One region of the Citrobacter meridianamericanus genome, then DNA from elsewhere that is predicted to be linked to it. Evidence: predicted binding sites of a transcription regulator. Region 1 holds the regulator's gene; the other holds the start of a gene.
What was found. The regulator Fur, encoded in region 1, represses iron uptake genes when iron is present. The targets are predictions, from matches to a motif close to ATAATAATGAGAACNACTATCAA.

Region 1 (7,732 bases):
TTCAGTACGTAGTACTGTGCCGTCAGTTGGGCGACGTTAATCAAATCACTCTGTTGCGCAGGTTGACCTGCACGGTTGTGGATTGCCATTGCCTGGTCCTTCTAATGCAAGGATTAAATTGTTCCGCAAACCTTTTCAATCAATTCCGCAGGGAATTGCATTGACTGCATGATGTGCTCAACCATGCTGCATTTACGGCCGGTATTGGTATTGGTGATCACCCAGTACGGCGTGCCTGGCACGTGCTTCGGTTTGGTTTGATTACCATTTTTCAACAGCGTCTGTTCATCCGCTGCAAAATAAACGCGCGTACGTCCGTGCAACGATTCCGTTGCTTCGGCGAACGCGTTGTGATCCAGTGAATAGAGTGTAGACAGCACCAGCATAAAGCGATTTACTGCTTTCTTCTGTTCAGCGTATTCGTCGGACAGCAGCAGTTCACGCATCGCGCGCACTTTATCTTTTACGGGGTTAACCGGCTTGGCTTCCACGACAGCTTGCACAGCGCGGACTTCTTTTACTACCGGAATGACAGGCTGTGATGCGGCGGAAAATTTCAACATACGCCGTAAAATGTCGGATGCACTCTCGCCGATATGCTTGGTGTGGCTGGCAATATAGCTATAGAGTTCATCATCAACTTCAATCGTTTTCATCTTAATCCAGTGCAGTGTTTAGCTGAATACAAGTTGTTGGGTCAACACGCGTAGTGTAAAGGCAAATCCCAACAGCGGATAGCGTCAAGCCTGGTGGCACGCAAAACTCGGAGTAACCGTAGTTGTTGCAGCCATGTGGCAGAATGGTCAACATGATACCCTAACCCGTCAGTGTGAAAAAAAGAACTTTGCCATGAAATTGAATATCCGAGCGCAATCTGCGCAAAACCTGCACAATAATTCTCCCATCGTCCTGGTTCACGGCCTGTTTGGCAGTCTGGATAACCTCGGGATCCTGGCACGCGATCTAGTGGCCGATCACGATATCATCCAGGTTGATATGCGAAATCATGGCCTCTCCCCTCGTTCACCTGAGATGAATTATCCGGCTATGGCGCAAGATCTGCTGGATACGCTGGACGATCGGCAGATCGAAAAAGCGATCTTTATTGGTCACTCGATGGGTGGCAAAGCCGTCATGGCGCTGACCGCGCTGGCCCCTGAACGTGTCGAACGGCTGGTCGCCATCGACATTGCTCCCGTTGACTACCATGTTCGCCGCCACGATAAGATTTTTGCTGCCATTAACGCGGTAACTGACGCGCAATCCTCTTCACGTCAGCAGGCGGCGAGCGTTATGCGTCAGCACCTGCAAGAAGAAGGTGTGATCCAGTTTCTGCTGAAATCCTTTGTTGACGGCGAGTGGCGCTTTAATGTTCCTGTGTTGTGGGATCAATATCCTCATATCGTCGGTTGGGAGACCATTCCGGCATGGGAGCACCCGGCGCTGTTTATCCCGGGTGGCAATTCACCGTATGTTACCGAAGCGTATCGTGACCAACTGCTGGCGCAATTCCCGCAGGCTCGGGCGCACGTTATAGCAGGTGCCGGGCATTGGGTGCATGCAGAAAAACCGGAGGCGGTGCTGCGCGCCATCCGTCGTTATCTGAATGAACAGGCTAACTGATTAAAAACTCAGCGTCTGTGCGCGATTACGCGCGTGGACGTTGGCGTGTCTCCCCTGCTGATGTATTATGGCGCGCTATCCATCCGGGCAGACGCCTGGCTGATTGTTTCCCCGAAGTCACCAAGATCATGGCCAAAGAACAAACGGACCGTACGACATTAGATCTGTTCGCGCAGGAGCGTCGCCCGGGACGACCCAAAACTAATCCGCTCTCGCGTGATGAACAGTTACGTATTAACAAACGTAATCAGCTTAAACGCGATAAAGTTCGCGGGCTTAAGCGTGTCGAACTGAAACTGAACGCTGATGCCGTTGACGCTCTGAACGAGCTGGCCGAGGCGCGCAACATGAGTCGCAGTGAACTCATCGAAGAGATGCTGATGACCCAACTCAGCGCGTTGCGCGATCAGGCATAGTCTGAATTTCTGCTCTAAATCATAAATCGTGTAGCACAGAGTGCAGTCCTGTGTGTTTGCTGTTTCCGCATGCCTGACTGTTCTGCTATGATTGCCCTTATCCGTGGGCAATGCGCCACCACCATTTCAATAAGTTTCAAGAGGTTATTTTACTCATGGCAATCACTGGCATCTTTTTCGGCAGCGACACCGGTAACACCGAAAATATCGCAAAAATGATTCAAAAACAGCTTGGTAAAGACGTTGCCGACGTTCATGACATTGCAAAAAGCAGCAAAGAAGATCTCGAAGGGTATGACATTCTGCTGCTTGGCATTCCAACCTGGTACTACGGTGAAGCACAGTGTGATTGGGACGATTTCTTCCCTACCCTCGAAGACATTGATTTTAACGGCAAACTGGTTGCATTGTTCGGCTGCGGCGACCAGGAAGATTACGCAGAATACTTCTGCGACGCGTTAGGTACCATTCGCGACATCATCGAACCGCGCGGCGCAACCATCGTTGGTCACTGGCCGACTGCAGGTTATCACTTTGAAGCGTCCAAAGGTCTGGCTGACGACGACCACTTTGTCGGGCTGGCTATCGATGAAGACCGTCAGCCTGAGCTGACCGCAGAGCGCGTAGAAAAATGGGTTAAGCAGATCTCTGAAGAGCTGCACCTCGACGAAATCATCAATGCCTGATTTTGTACGGCGTAGATTTCTATCTGCGCCGCATCAATAGATAAAACCAATCAAAATAATTGCTACAAATTTGTAACTTTTCCGTCTGACCCTGTACAATGGCTGGATGCCAATCGGGTGTTGCACAGTGTGTTTGTCGGCGATACCACGTTTTGATTAACAATATTTGCCAGAGACTTGCAGTTTTCATTTAGCCATGGCAGTTCTATAATGAATCGCATTATCTCAAGTGCAATTTCTGTCACTTCTGTTAATGAAGTGAATCGTTTAGCTACAGGACAGATTCCGCATGACTGACAACAATACCGCATTAAAGAAGGCTGGCCTGAAAGTAACGCTTCCTCGTTTAAAAATTCTGGAAGTTCTTCAGGAACCGGATAACCATCACGTCAGTGCGGAAGACTTGTACAAACGCCTGATCGATATGGGTGAAGAAATTGGTCTGGCGACCGTGTATCGCGTGCTGAACCAGTTTGATGATGCCGGTATCGTGACCCGCCATAATTTTGAAGGTGGTAAATCCGTCTTCGAACTGACTCAACAGCATCATCACGATCACCTCATTTGCCTCGACTGCGGCAAAGTGGTCGAGTTCAGCGATGATTCCATCGAAGCGCGCCAGCGTGAGATTGCGGCTAAACATGGTATTCGTTTAACCAACCATAGCCTGTATCTTTACGGTCATTGCGCCGAAGGTGATTGTCGCGAAGATGAGCACGCGCACGACGGCAAGTAATGTGATGCTTTCTGAAAAGCCAACCATCCGGTTGGCTTTTTTTATGCACGTTTTCAGCCCGTTCCCCCCTTCCCTCCACTCTTGTGTTGCTTTAATGTAAAAATCAATTGTCCCTTCCGGAGAATCGAAATGGAACTTCGCCAGCTACGTTATTTTGTTCGCATTGTCGAAACTGGCAGCATGGGTAGTGCGGCGCTCGATCTCAATATTGGGGTTTCGGCACTCAGCCAGCAAATGTCCCGCCTGGAAAATGAACTTGCTATTCGCCTGCTGCAACGCACCTCGCGTGGCGTGACGCCCACCAGCGCCGGGCTGGCATTTTACGCCCAGGCGCAGCTGGCGCTCCGTCACGCAGACGATGCAATCCTCGCCGCACGAGAATCCCGCCTTTCCGGACACGTCAGCGTCGGCATGGCCCCCAGTACCGCTTCCATTCTCGGCATGCCTTTTATCAACGCCATGCGAGAAACCTATAGTGATGTCCGTCTGCATGTGGTGGAAAGCCTCTCTGGTAACCTGGAACGAATGATCAGCACTCGTCAGATTGACCTGGCCGTTGTGTTTCAAAAAGAAAAGCTCCTGCGCTGGAGCGCCAGACCGATTCTCGAAGAGCGGCTGTTTTTAATTGGCACTCATGCTTTACTGGCTGATATTACTGATGACAATATTGCTCCAGCCCAATTGGCACATATTCCATTGATAATGCCTAGCCCAGGCCACGGTCTGCGCGGCAGGCTGGAAGCGATTTGTCAGGAACACGCGCTACGCATTGAGATCGCAACAGAAATTGATGGTCTGGCGCTACTAATGCGCGCCGTTCGCAGTGGGATCGGCGCTACCCTCCAGCCCGGCGCGGCAATTTCCCATCTCGATAAAGAGACGCTAAGAGTGATCGGCGTCCATAATCCAATACTGAGTCGCCCCAACTTTCTGGTCAGCCTCTCTGACGATGAACTCACCCCGGCGGGGCTCGCAGCCCGCGTGGTGCTGACGAAAGTGATGCATCAACTGGTAGAAGCGGGACGCTGGCCTGGCGCTATCCTTTACAATAACTAAAACCCCCTTTAGCACTGCGTTATAGCGCCCGCACAAGCTGCACGTATACATTTCAATTACAAATTTAACAATTAGTTAAATGGTAATGGAGTATACGATGGTTGACGTTCTGGTGATTGGCGGTGGCAATGCCGCGTTATGTGCTGCCCTAACCGCCCGGGAGCAAGGAGCTTCGGTACTCCTGCTCGAAGCAGCCCCCCGGGAATGGCGCGGGGGAAACTCCCAACACACGCGTAATCTGCGCTGTATGCATGATGCGCCGCAGGATGTGCTGGTGGAAAGCTACCCTGAAGAGGAGTATTGGCAGGATCTGCAGCGCGTCACGGAGGGAAATACCAACGAAGCCCTGGCACGTCTGGTGATCCGCACCTCTTCACAATGCCGCGACTGGATGCGCCGACATGGCGTGAATTTTCAACCTCCCCTCTCTGGCGCTTTACACGTGGCGCGAACCAACGCCTTTTTTATGGGCGGCGGGAAAGCCCTCGTGAATGCCTATTATCGCAGCGCAGAAAAGTTAGGTGTGCAAATCCGCTATAACACCCCGGTACAGGCGCTTGAACTGCATAACGGCGAATTCGTGGCGGCGCTGGCGGGCAAAGAGCGTATTACAGCGAAATCCTGCGTGCTTGCCGCTGGCGGGTTTGAATCAAACCGCGAATGGCTACGTGAAGCCTGGGGGGAAAATGAACGCGGTGAGTGGCCTGCGGATAACTTCCTGATTCGCGGCACACGCTTTAATCAGGGCGTACTGCTCAAATTTATGATCGACGCCGGGGCGGACATCATCGGCGACCCATCCCAGTCACACTGTGTAGCCATTGATGCCAGAGCACCATTATATGACGGCGGAATTTGCACCCGCGTGGACTGCGTTTCGCTTGGCATTGTCGTCAACCGTGACGCTGAGCGTTTTTATGATGAAGGCGAAGATTTCTGGCCCAAACGCTACGCCATCTGGGGACGACTGGTCGCCCAACAGCCAGGGCAGATTGGTTACTCCATTATCGACAGTAAGGCCATCGGCCACTTCATGCCACCGGTCTTTCCTGGCGCACAGGCCAATACGCTGGCGGATCTGGCGCATCAGTTGGGTCTCAATGCTGAACGTTTTACCCACACCGTAACGCAGTATAACAACGCCTGCCAGCCAGGCCATTTCGACCATACCATTCTGGATAACTGCACGACGAAAGCGTTAGCCCCCGCAAAGACACACTGGGCGCGACCGCTGGACCAGCCGCCTTACTACGGGTATGCCCTGCGGCCAGGGATCACCTTCACCTATCTCGGATTGAAAGTGAATGAACGCGCTGCCGTACACTTTGCAGGGCTTCCAAGCCGCAACCTGTTCGTCGCCGGAGAGATGATGGCAGGCAATGTGCTGGGCAAGGGCTACACCGCAGGCGTGGGGATGTCGATCGGCACCACTTTTGGCCGCATTGCCGGAAAGGAGGCTGCTCTGGCAGCACAGAAGGAGGTACGTTATGAAACAGCTTGAGAAATTGATCATCGACGCGCAAATCATCACCGAGTCGGAAGCTGAAGTTGAACGTGTGATGCAGGTGTGTAACGCCTGCCGCTATTGTGAAGGATTTTGCGCCGTGTTCCCGGCAATGACGCAGCGTCTGGAATTCGGTAAAGCGGATATCAACTATCTGGCGAACCTGTGCCATAACTGCGGCGCCTGCCTGCACGCGTGTCAGTATGCCCCGCCTCATGAATTTGCCATCAACGTGCCGAAGGCAATGGCGGAAGTCCGGCTGGAAACCTATCAGCACTACGCACAACCCGCCGCCTTTGGTGCGCTTTATCGTCGTGCTGGCGTCACCGTGACGCTGGCACTGGTTTTCGGTCTGATCCTGTTTTTACTTCTCGCCATGGGGTTAAAGGGCTCGTTACTCCATCCTCCACTGGCCGGGGATTTCTATCAAATTTTCCCGCATAACCTGCTGGCCTGGATGTTTGGTTCGGTCTTTATTCTGGCAATCGTTCTGCTGATGGCGGGCGTTATCCGATTCTGGCGCGAAATTTCTCCGGGAATACCGCTTTCCACCGACATTGCTGAAGCCTCACACAATGCGCTGACGCTGAAATATCTCGATGGTGGGCACGGCAAAGGGTGTAACGAAGCAGATGATGCCTTCACCCTGATGCGCCGCCGTTACCATCACTTTACCTTCTACGGTTTTATGCTCTGTTTTGCCGCCACCGTGGTGGCGACGGGCTATCACTATTTCGCAGGTATTGAAGCGCCCTATCCGTTCCTCAGCGTGCCGGTAATATTGGGCACATTAGGCGGTATTGGCCTGATTATCGGCCCAGCGGGTTTGTTATGGCTGAACGTTAAGCGTTCACCGCTGCATGGCGACGCACGGCAAAAACCGATGGATCGCGGTTTTATTTTACTGCTGCTGCTGACCAGTCTGACCGGTTTAGCGCTTCTGGCGGGAAGAGACACGTCATGGATGGCTGTTTTACTCGCCATTCACCTCGGCGTGGTCATGGCGCTCTTTCTGACCATTCCTTACGGAAAATTTGCCCATGGATTTTACCGCTGCGCAGCCTTACTCAAGTGGGCGATTGAGAAACGGCGCGGCAAACAGGCGGGGATCACAGACAACTAACCCGCACACTCTTACCTCTATAAATATTATGATAAGACAGTGGAGCAAACCCAATGACACAACATCCATCGCGTGCCGGAACTTTCGGCGCAATACTGCGGGTAACCAGCGGTAATTTCCTCGAACAGTTCGACTTTTTTCTGTTCGGGTTTTACGCCACCTATATCGCAAAGACCTTCTTTCCCGCGGAGAGTGAATTTGCCGGGCTAATGTTAACTTTCGCCGTTTTTGGTTCGGGTTTCTTAATGCGACCCGTTGGCGCCATTGTACTGGGTGCTTACATCGACAGAATTGGTCGTCGTAAAGGTCTGATGGTAACGCTGGCGATTATGGGCTGCGGTACTCTGCTGATTGCCCTGGTACCCGGCTATCACAGTATTGGTCTGCTGGCTCCCGTGCTGGTATTACTTGGACGATTATTACAGGGATTTTCTGCAGGCGTGGAGTTAGGCGGCGTCTCAGTTTATCTTTCTGAAATCGCCACGCCTGGCAATAAAGGCTTCTACACCAGCTGGCAATCCGCCAGTCAACAGGTCGCCATTGTGGTGGCGGCGCTGATTGGTTATGGCCTGAACGCCACCCTGGGAC
Region 2 (7,732 bases), 720 kb from region 1:
AGATGGTGCCACTGTTGCAACACGTTACTGCTGTTCGCTAAGCCAGCCATAACCTTGCTCCTCCAGTTGTTTGACCAGTGTGAAATCACCGGATTTCACAATTCGCCCCTGGTAGAGAACGTGAACATAATCGGGTTTGATATAGTCCAGGATACGCTGATAATGGGTGACGATAATGAATGAACGTTGCCCATCACGCAGCGAGTTCACGCCGTCGGCGACGATTTTCAGCGCGTCGATATCCAGCCCGGAGTCTGACTCATCCAGAATGCACAACTGAGGCTCCAGTACCGCCATTTGCAAAATGTCATTACGCTTTTTCTCACCGCCGGAGAAACCGACGTTGACCGAACGCGTGAGCAAATCTTCCGGCATCTTCAGCAACGCAATTTTTTCTTCCATCAGATCCTGGAAGTCAAACCTGTCCAGTGACTCTTCGCCACGGTAGGTGCGCACCGCATTCAGTGCCGTTTGCAGGAAAAACTGATTACTTACGCCGGGGATTTCTACTGGATACTGAAATGCCATAAAGATGCCTTCACCGGCCCGCTCTTCCGGTGACAGTTCCAGTAAATCTTTACCGTTGAACTCTACCGTCCCGCCGGTGACTTCATAGTCTTCACGTCCGGCGAGCGTGGCGGAAAGCGTACTTTTCCCGGAACCGTTTGGCCCCATAATGGCGTGCACTTCTCCGGGGCGAATGTCAAGACTCAGCCCACGCAGGATCGTCTTATCTTCCACACTGACCTGTAAATCTTTGATGCTTAACATGTGCTTTCCTTAAATTTTAACCGACGCTGTGTTCAAGACTTATGGCGAGAAGTTTTTGCGCTTCCACGGCAAATTCCAGCGGCAGTTCAGAGAACACGTCTTTACAGAAACCATTCACGATCATGGAAATGGCATCCTCTTCGCTGATACCGCGCTGCAGGCAGTAAAATAGCTGGTCTTCACCAATGCGCGACGTCGTGGCTTCGTGTTCAAGCTGGGCGCTGTTGTTACGACACTCCACATACGGGAAGGTGTGCGCCCCACAATCCGCGCCGATCAGCATCGAGTCGCATTGGGTATAGTTGCGGGCATTGGTGGCGGTTGGCATGATTTTCACTAAACCGCGATAGCTGTTCTGACTGTGTCCGGCGGAGATACCTTTCGAGATGATGGTTGATTTGGTGTTCTTGCCAATGTGGATCATCTTGGTGCCAGTATCGGCCTGCTGATGACCACTGGTCAGGGCCACGGAGTAGAATTCGCCGATAGAGTTATCCCCACGCAGAATGCAGCTTGGGTATTTCCAGGTAATGGCCGAACCGGTTTCTGACTGCGTCCACGACATTTTGCTGTTTTCGCCTTCGCACAGCGCCCGCTTGGTAACAAAGTTCAAAATGCCGCCGGTATTGCCATCGCCAGGGAACCAGTTTTGTACCGTCGAGTATTTCACTTCGGCATCTTTGTGGATGATGACCTCCACTACCGCAGCATGCAGCTGATAGCTGTCGCGCACAGGGGCCGAACAGCCTTCGATATAGCTGACGTAGCTTCCCTCATCCGCAACCAGAATGGTGCGTTCAAACTGCCCGGTTTTTTCCGCATTGATACGGAAATAGGTCGACAGTTCCATTGGGCAACGCACACCTTTCGGCACATAAATAAACGTACCGTCGGAGGCCACTGCCGCATTCAGCGCGGCAAAGAAATTGTCATTACCCGGAACAACCGTGCCCAGATACTGTTTTACCAGCTCCGGGTGGTCGTGAATCGCCTCACCGAACGAACAGAAAATAATGCCCTGTTCCGCCAGTTTGTCGCGATAGGTGGTCGCCACCGACACCGAGTCAAAAATGGCATCAACCGCCACCTCTTTGCCTTCGCGGACCGGCACGCCAAGCTGTTCAAAGGCGTCCTCGACCTCTTTACTTAAAAATGCATTTGCGCCCGTTTGCTGCACCGCTCCCGGTTCAGACACACAGGTTTCATCGCAGTTGCCGCAGGACGGCGCAGAGTAATAGCTGTAATCCTGATAATTCAGTTTGTCATAGTGCGCTTTTAGCCAGTGCGGTTCTTCCATGGTCAACCATGCCTGAAAGGCATTAAGGCGGAATTCCAGCATCCAGTCGGGTTCATTACGTTTTGCCGAAATTGCGCGCACGACCTCTTCGCTGATCCCTTTCGCCAGCTCGTCGGTTTGCAGTTGGGTGAAGAACCCCTCTTTGTAATTAAGGTGCCCGTCAGCCCAGGTGTTGACATCGTCAGTTGCTTCAGTATTACGAGACATAGTACCGCCTATACCCCAAAACTTTCGCCACAGCCGCATTCGTTCTGGGCTTTCGGGTTATGAAATTTAAATAACTGATTTAATCCTTCGCGAACAAAATCGACTTCTGTGCCGTCGATGAACGGCATCGCCTGTAACGGCACATACAGTCTGGCACCATCCATTTCAAACAGGAGATCGTCTTTTTGAGTCTCACGGACGGTATCCAGCACGTAGCCGAATCCTGCACATCCCGTTTGCTTCACGCCCAAGCGAACGCCCAACATGCCGGGTTGCTTTGCCATCAGTTCGCGGATGTGCGCCGCAGCCGCTGGCGTTAACCTCAGTCCACGCCATGCAAAATCTTCCGGGTTAAATGTTCCTGAATGCAATTCCATAGGGTTACCTCGAGTCACTAGCTTTTAAGCTATAACAATATGTTAGTGATAATGATTATCACTTCAACCCCTCAACAGCAGGGGCATTCGGGTTAATCGCCCTTTTTGGTTACTTTTAATAAGCATAGACCCTGCAGCGCGGGTTATCAGAGATGGATTATTTTGTTCAATGCTTTGATTAATAATGGATTATGAAAATCCAATCGTTCAGGCAGGTCAAAGATCAAAAGATGTATAGATAATGTCTATTTAAGGGATAGGTTTTAAAAATTTAATGAAATCATTGGATTATAGTGTAATCAGTAACTTAGTCTTTTCTCGTGATAGATAAGTACAGACTATTTAACGCCCCAAATTGAGCCCTCAGCGCGATTTTGCCCCCCAAATCCTAAAATGGAGGTTATGCGAGGCGTGTTCCCGATTTTAAACGTCATAATTTACAAGCCAGTTTGATTTTAACAGTAAACATTACGTAAATAAGATTAACTTTGGATTTGCAGGACTAATTGCTAATTCAATATATTGCTATACGCTTTAATTATCAATTCGATAATTAATATTGGCATTACATATGTTGATTAATTAAATCTCACTATAAAATACAATTTCGAATTAAGTGCCGGAGTATTATTATTTTATGATTCATTCTATTACTAAGGGAAAATTATGTCATGGAATAAACATGATGCGGTCTCGTATGCGCGAAGTCACGCGCATCAAAAAAGCCAGGGTTATTGCGCTCGAGCAGTAGCTGCAGCAATTCGCGCTGGCGGCGTCAAAATTGAAGGTGCTAACGCCAACAGTTTTGCAAGGTCACTAGAAAAAGCAGGATTCAGCAAATCATACGGCACCCTAATAGAGGGCGATATAGCGGTTATTGATGCTTTACCAGGTCCAAACCAGTATGGGCACGCCTGTATTTACGATGGGACGGGAACCTGGTACTCCGATTTCGTACAGCGCAGTTTATACCCTGGGCCGCAGTACAGAAAAATCCAGCCCACTGTTACTATATACAGGCACAAGTGACATGAAAAAATTACTGCTTTTGCTACTGGTGGCATCATCTGCTATGGCAAATAATACCAACGATCCTGTTAACCAGGCCGTTGCATTTAATAAGTGGTACGTGAACCAAATTAACAATAATAATTTCCCGATTACCGACGGTAAGGATATCGATAAATACGTTACTGCATCAACAATGCAGAAACTAAGGCGAACACAAGATCCAAATTATGATGATGAGGTTTTCTATTCTGCTGATTTTTTTCTAAAATCACAATATATCGGTGACGACTGGACAGAGAATGTGGCCATATCCTCATATGACTGGGATCCTGTCTGCGTAAACGTCAATATAACATTCGGCAAAAAAAATCCTCACACGGTTATTGATTGTATGGTTAATGAAAATGGCGAGTGGAAAGTACAGTCCGTTGCTGCACGCGATAACAATTAACGACGTTATGACAGAGTTACTATGCCATGGCACATCCGCGAATACCCCTGCTATATCGCCGGAAAGTAAAAAAGCCTGCGCGAACTGAATGGGATTTTTATATTTTCCGTGTCAATGATAATGGAATCGACCCCAGCTAATTGACAAACAACAAAAAACCCTTAAGTCTGCTTGCTGGCAGGCTTAAGGGTTCCGGCCCCATCCGGCGCTTATCTCCGGCACTCACAATGGCTTAGCTCTTGAAGGGGCGATAAGAAGAATCTCATACACTGATAAGTTTTTTTTAACACAAATTGCGGTTTGACTATTTTATGAGCACGTTTAGCTACCTTTTTAGCATTGCGCCCCACTGAGTGCGTCCAGCAGCAAGCGTAAGCCCGCAGGCTGATGTTCACGAGAAAGGTATAAACCATAAATCGGCAGGCATTTGGGCTGCAGCTCTGGCAATATGCGAATCAACGTCCCCTGCGCCAGCCCTTCCCGCGCCTCCAGTTCCGGCACCAGCGCAATGCCCATTCCCGCCTGCGCCGACTCACAAAGCAGCGAAGAGATTCCGGCGCTCAAGTTCCCTTTAATCGCAATGGCGACATCCTGGCCGTAGACATCCTGAAAGTGCCAGGATTTACCAGCAAACCCGCTGTAATAGAGGCAATTGTGCCGCGTCAGATCGTCGAGCGTTTCAGGAGTACCGTATTGATGCAGGTAATCTACAGACGCGCACAGCACCGATTTACAGTCGCCAAGGCGACGGGCGATGGTTCCGGGTTCGGGATTTTCCGTTATACGGATTGCCACATCAATCCGTTCTCCTACCAGGCTTACCGGTTGATTATTGATCTCCACCTCGATCCGCAACTGCGGATACTGCGCCAGAAATGTGGGCAGTACCGGCGCTAATATATGCATAGCAGTAAAGTGCGCACAGGCCACACGTAGCGTGCCACTGGGCGTTTGCGCGGCGCTGGCGGCCCCGATATCCAGCGAAAGTTGCGCCAGAGAACGTGTTTTCGCTAATGCCTCTTCACCCGCTGGCGTGATCGTCAAGCGACGCGATGATCGATGGATAAGCCTTGCGCCTGCCCATTTTTCCATCTCGTCGAGGTAACGACTGACCATCGGACGGGAAAGCCCCAATGCACGTGCAGCGGCGCTCAGACTGCCCAAATCACAGATATGGTTAAATACCGTTGCCGCCATTACTCTGTCCATTACATCCCATCCGATCGTTTTATGAAACTCAGCATGTCCTAATGAGGGAATTCTAACAGATCCGAATTTCCTTAAAATACGGGAACTATCAAAAGACAATTCCCTGCATAAGGTTACCCGGCATGAAAGTTAAAACTCTGGCCCTGCTGTTACCTCTCTTCGCTTCTTCAGCCTTCGCCGCGCCGCTACAACTGGAGGTTTACAATCCCCAGGACAAGGGTATTTTCCCGGTCTCTTCGACGCTGGTGTCTGGTCCCAACGAGGCCATTTTGTTTGACGCCCAGTTCAGCACCAAAGATGGCGAACAACTGGTGCAGATGATTCACGCCAGCGGTAAAACGCTGAAGGCTATCGTGATCACCTCCGGCGATCCGGATTTCTATTTTGGCCTGCAGCCTATCGTCAATGCCTTCCCACAGGTAAAAGTTCTGGCAACACCACACGTAGTGGACCATATCCGCGCCACCAAAGAGGCTAAACTGCAGTTCTGGGGTCCGCAAATGAAGGATGGTGCGCCAACATCGCTCACCGTTCCGCAGGCGATAACGCAAACGCAGTTCACGGTTGATGGCGAAACACTGGAACTGCGCCATCCCGACGATTATGCAGCCTATGTCTGGATCCCAGCAAACCGTGCCATTATTGGCGGTACTGGCGTGGCTTCCGGTATACATGTCTGGATGGCAGATACTCAGTCTGCAGAACAACGTAGCGCATGGCGTAGCGTACTGAGCGAAATGCAGAACTTACACCCCACTCAGGTGATCCCAGGTCATTACATTGGCGAACGCCCTACGGGCGATAAAGCGATTCGCTTCACTCAGGACTATTTGCAGTCGTTTGAGCAGGCATTAGAGGCGAAGAAAGGATCTGACTATGTGATTAAAACCATGACCGCGGCTTGGTCAGGTCTCGCGGACACAAGCTCTCTGGAGCTAAGTGCAAAAGTCAATACCGGTGAGATGAAGTGGTAATGAAGATTTAAGGCAAAAAATAACCCCGAACGCGTGTCGGGGTTTTTACTCGATAAGCATACCGGAATCAATGAACGCCCATGCGCCAGGCAAAATAGATCTCTTCTTTCAGTTCAATCGATGAAAGCGCCAGTAAATCAGCAAACTCCAGTTCGAGTTGTTTCAGTCTTTTCAGGTACTGAGCCGGTGAAAGATCGGATTTATCACGACGTAAAAATTCTATTGCCAGTTGGGCCGGGTCTAATTGGGTAGACATATCATCCTCGCTTGTGTTCAAAACCTGCACAGTATAACACCATTCCCTGCGCAGATAATGACCAAAAGCAATATGCATCACAAAATTGCGGTCGTCAGACGCGACGTGCAACACAATCGTCCCTGGTCATCGAAAATCTCAATTTGCCACACCTGATGACGGGAGCCGGTATGCACCGCACGACATACCCCTCTGACGCGGCCCTCCCGCGCGGAGCGAATGTGGTTGGCGTTGACCTCCAGGCCCACCACTTTCTGCTCACCCTGAGTACACAGGTAGCCTGCCACCGAACCCATGCTTTCCGCCAGTACTACGGATGCGCCGCCGTGCAGCAAACCAAAAGGTTGTTTGGTACGATGATCCACCGGCATCGTGGCTTCCAGCGAATCGTCACCAATGTGCACAAAACGGATATCGAGCAGCCCAACCATGTTTCCTTCACCCATGGCATTGAGCGCCTCAAGTGTGACTTCACGTTTCCAGATCATCCTATAATCTCCAGCAGTGCCTGTAATGGATGGCGAACTCCCGTACCTTCAACGCGTTTTACCTGACTGCGACAGGAGTATCCGGTCGCCAGACAACGGTTACGCGGCAATCGTTGCATTGCCTGGTGCCATGATAACTCATAGATCCCGAGTGAGTTCTGATGATTCTTCACTTCGTGACCATAGGTACCCGCCATACCACAGCAACCCACGCTGACGTTTTCCAACTTTGCGCCAAAGCAGGCAAAAATAGCCGCCCACTGCGCAGGCGCGCCTGGCAGAGCCGTCACTTCGGTACAGTGACCAAAGAAGTACCACGGTTCACCGCCAACCGCGATTGGCTGCTGCGCTTCCACAATTGTCGATAACCACTCGTTGGCTAACAACACATGGAAATCACCCCGCTGTTCCCCGAGCACCAGTTTGTATTCGTCGCGATAGCAAAGCACCAGCGCAGGATCAACACCCACCATCGGAATATTCAGCTTCGCCACCCGATTGAGAAACTCCGATGTTTTCTTCGCGGTTTTCGCAAAACGGTTTAAAAAGCCCTTAATATGCTGCGCCTTGCCGTTTGGCGAGAACGGTAGCAGTACCGGCTGCATGCCCAGCTTTTCAACCAGGCGTATAAAATCAGCCACCACCTGCGCATCGTAATAGCTGGTGAACGGATCCTGCACCACCAGCACTG

Region 2: the regulator Fur is predicted to act here: its motif matches at 2,692-2,714, upstream of sufA (Fe-S cluster assembly scaffold SufA).

Annotation. Positions count from the first base shown of each region.
Region 1 is NZ_CP101036.1:3,739,565-3,747,296, forward strand. It holds gene pgm (phosphoglucomutase (alpha-D-glucose-1,6-bisphosphate-dependent)) at 1-89, opposite strand, end outside; gene seqA (replication initiation negative regulator SeqA) at 114-656, opposite strand; gene ybfF (esterase) at 850-1,623, shown strand; gene ybfE (LexA regulated protein) at 1,752-2,039, shown strand; gene fldA (flavodoxin FldA) at 2,195-2,725, shown strand; gene NMD08_RS18430 (ryhB-regulated fur leader peptide) at 2,936-3,022, shown strand; gene fur (ferric iron uptake transcriptional regulator) at 3,015-3,461, shown strand; gene tcuR (tricarballylate utilization LysR family transcriptional regulator TcuR) at 3,591-4,517, shown strand; gene tcuA (FAD-dependent tricarballylate dehydrogenase TcuA) at 4,615-6,018, shown strand; gene tcuB (tricarballylate utilization 4Fe-4S protein TcuB) at 6,005-7,144, shown strand; gene NMD08_RS18455 (MFS transporter) at 7,198-7,732, shown strand, end outside.
Region 2 is NZ_CP101036.1:3,023,187-3,030,918, forward strand. It holds gene sufD (Fe-S cluster assembly protein SufD) at 1-50, opposite strand, end outside; gene sufC (Fe-S cluster assembly ATPase SufC) at 25-771, opposite strand; gene sufB (Fe-S cluster assembly protein SufB) at 788-2,275, opposite strand; gene sufA (Fe-S cluster assembly scaffold SufA) at 2,284-2,652, opposite strand; gene NMD08_RS14840 (CHAP domain-containing protein) at 3,319-3,681, shown strand; gene NMD08_RS14845 (DUF3828 domain-containing protein) at 3,683-4,114, shown strand; gene NMD08_RS14850 (LysR family transcriptional regulator) at 4,448-5,323, opposite strand; gene NMD08_RS14855 (Vmh family MBL fold metallo-hydrolase) at 5,446-6,297, shown strand; gene NMD08_RS14860 (YdiH family protein) at 6,365-6,553, opposite strand; gene menI (1,4-dihydroxy-2-naphthoyl-CoA hydrolase) at 6,631-7,041, opposite strand; gene NMD08_RS14870 (FAD-binding and (Fe-S)-binding domain-containing protein) at 7,038-7,732, opposite strand, start outside.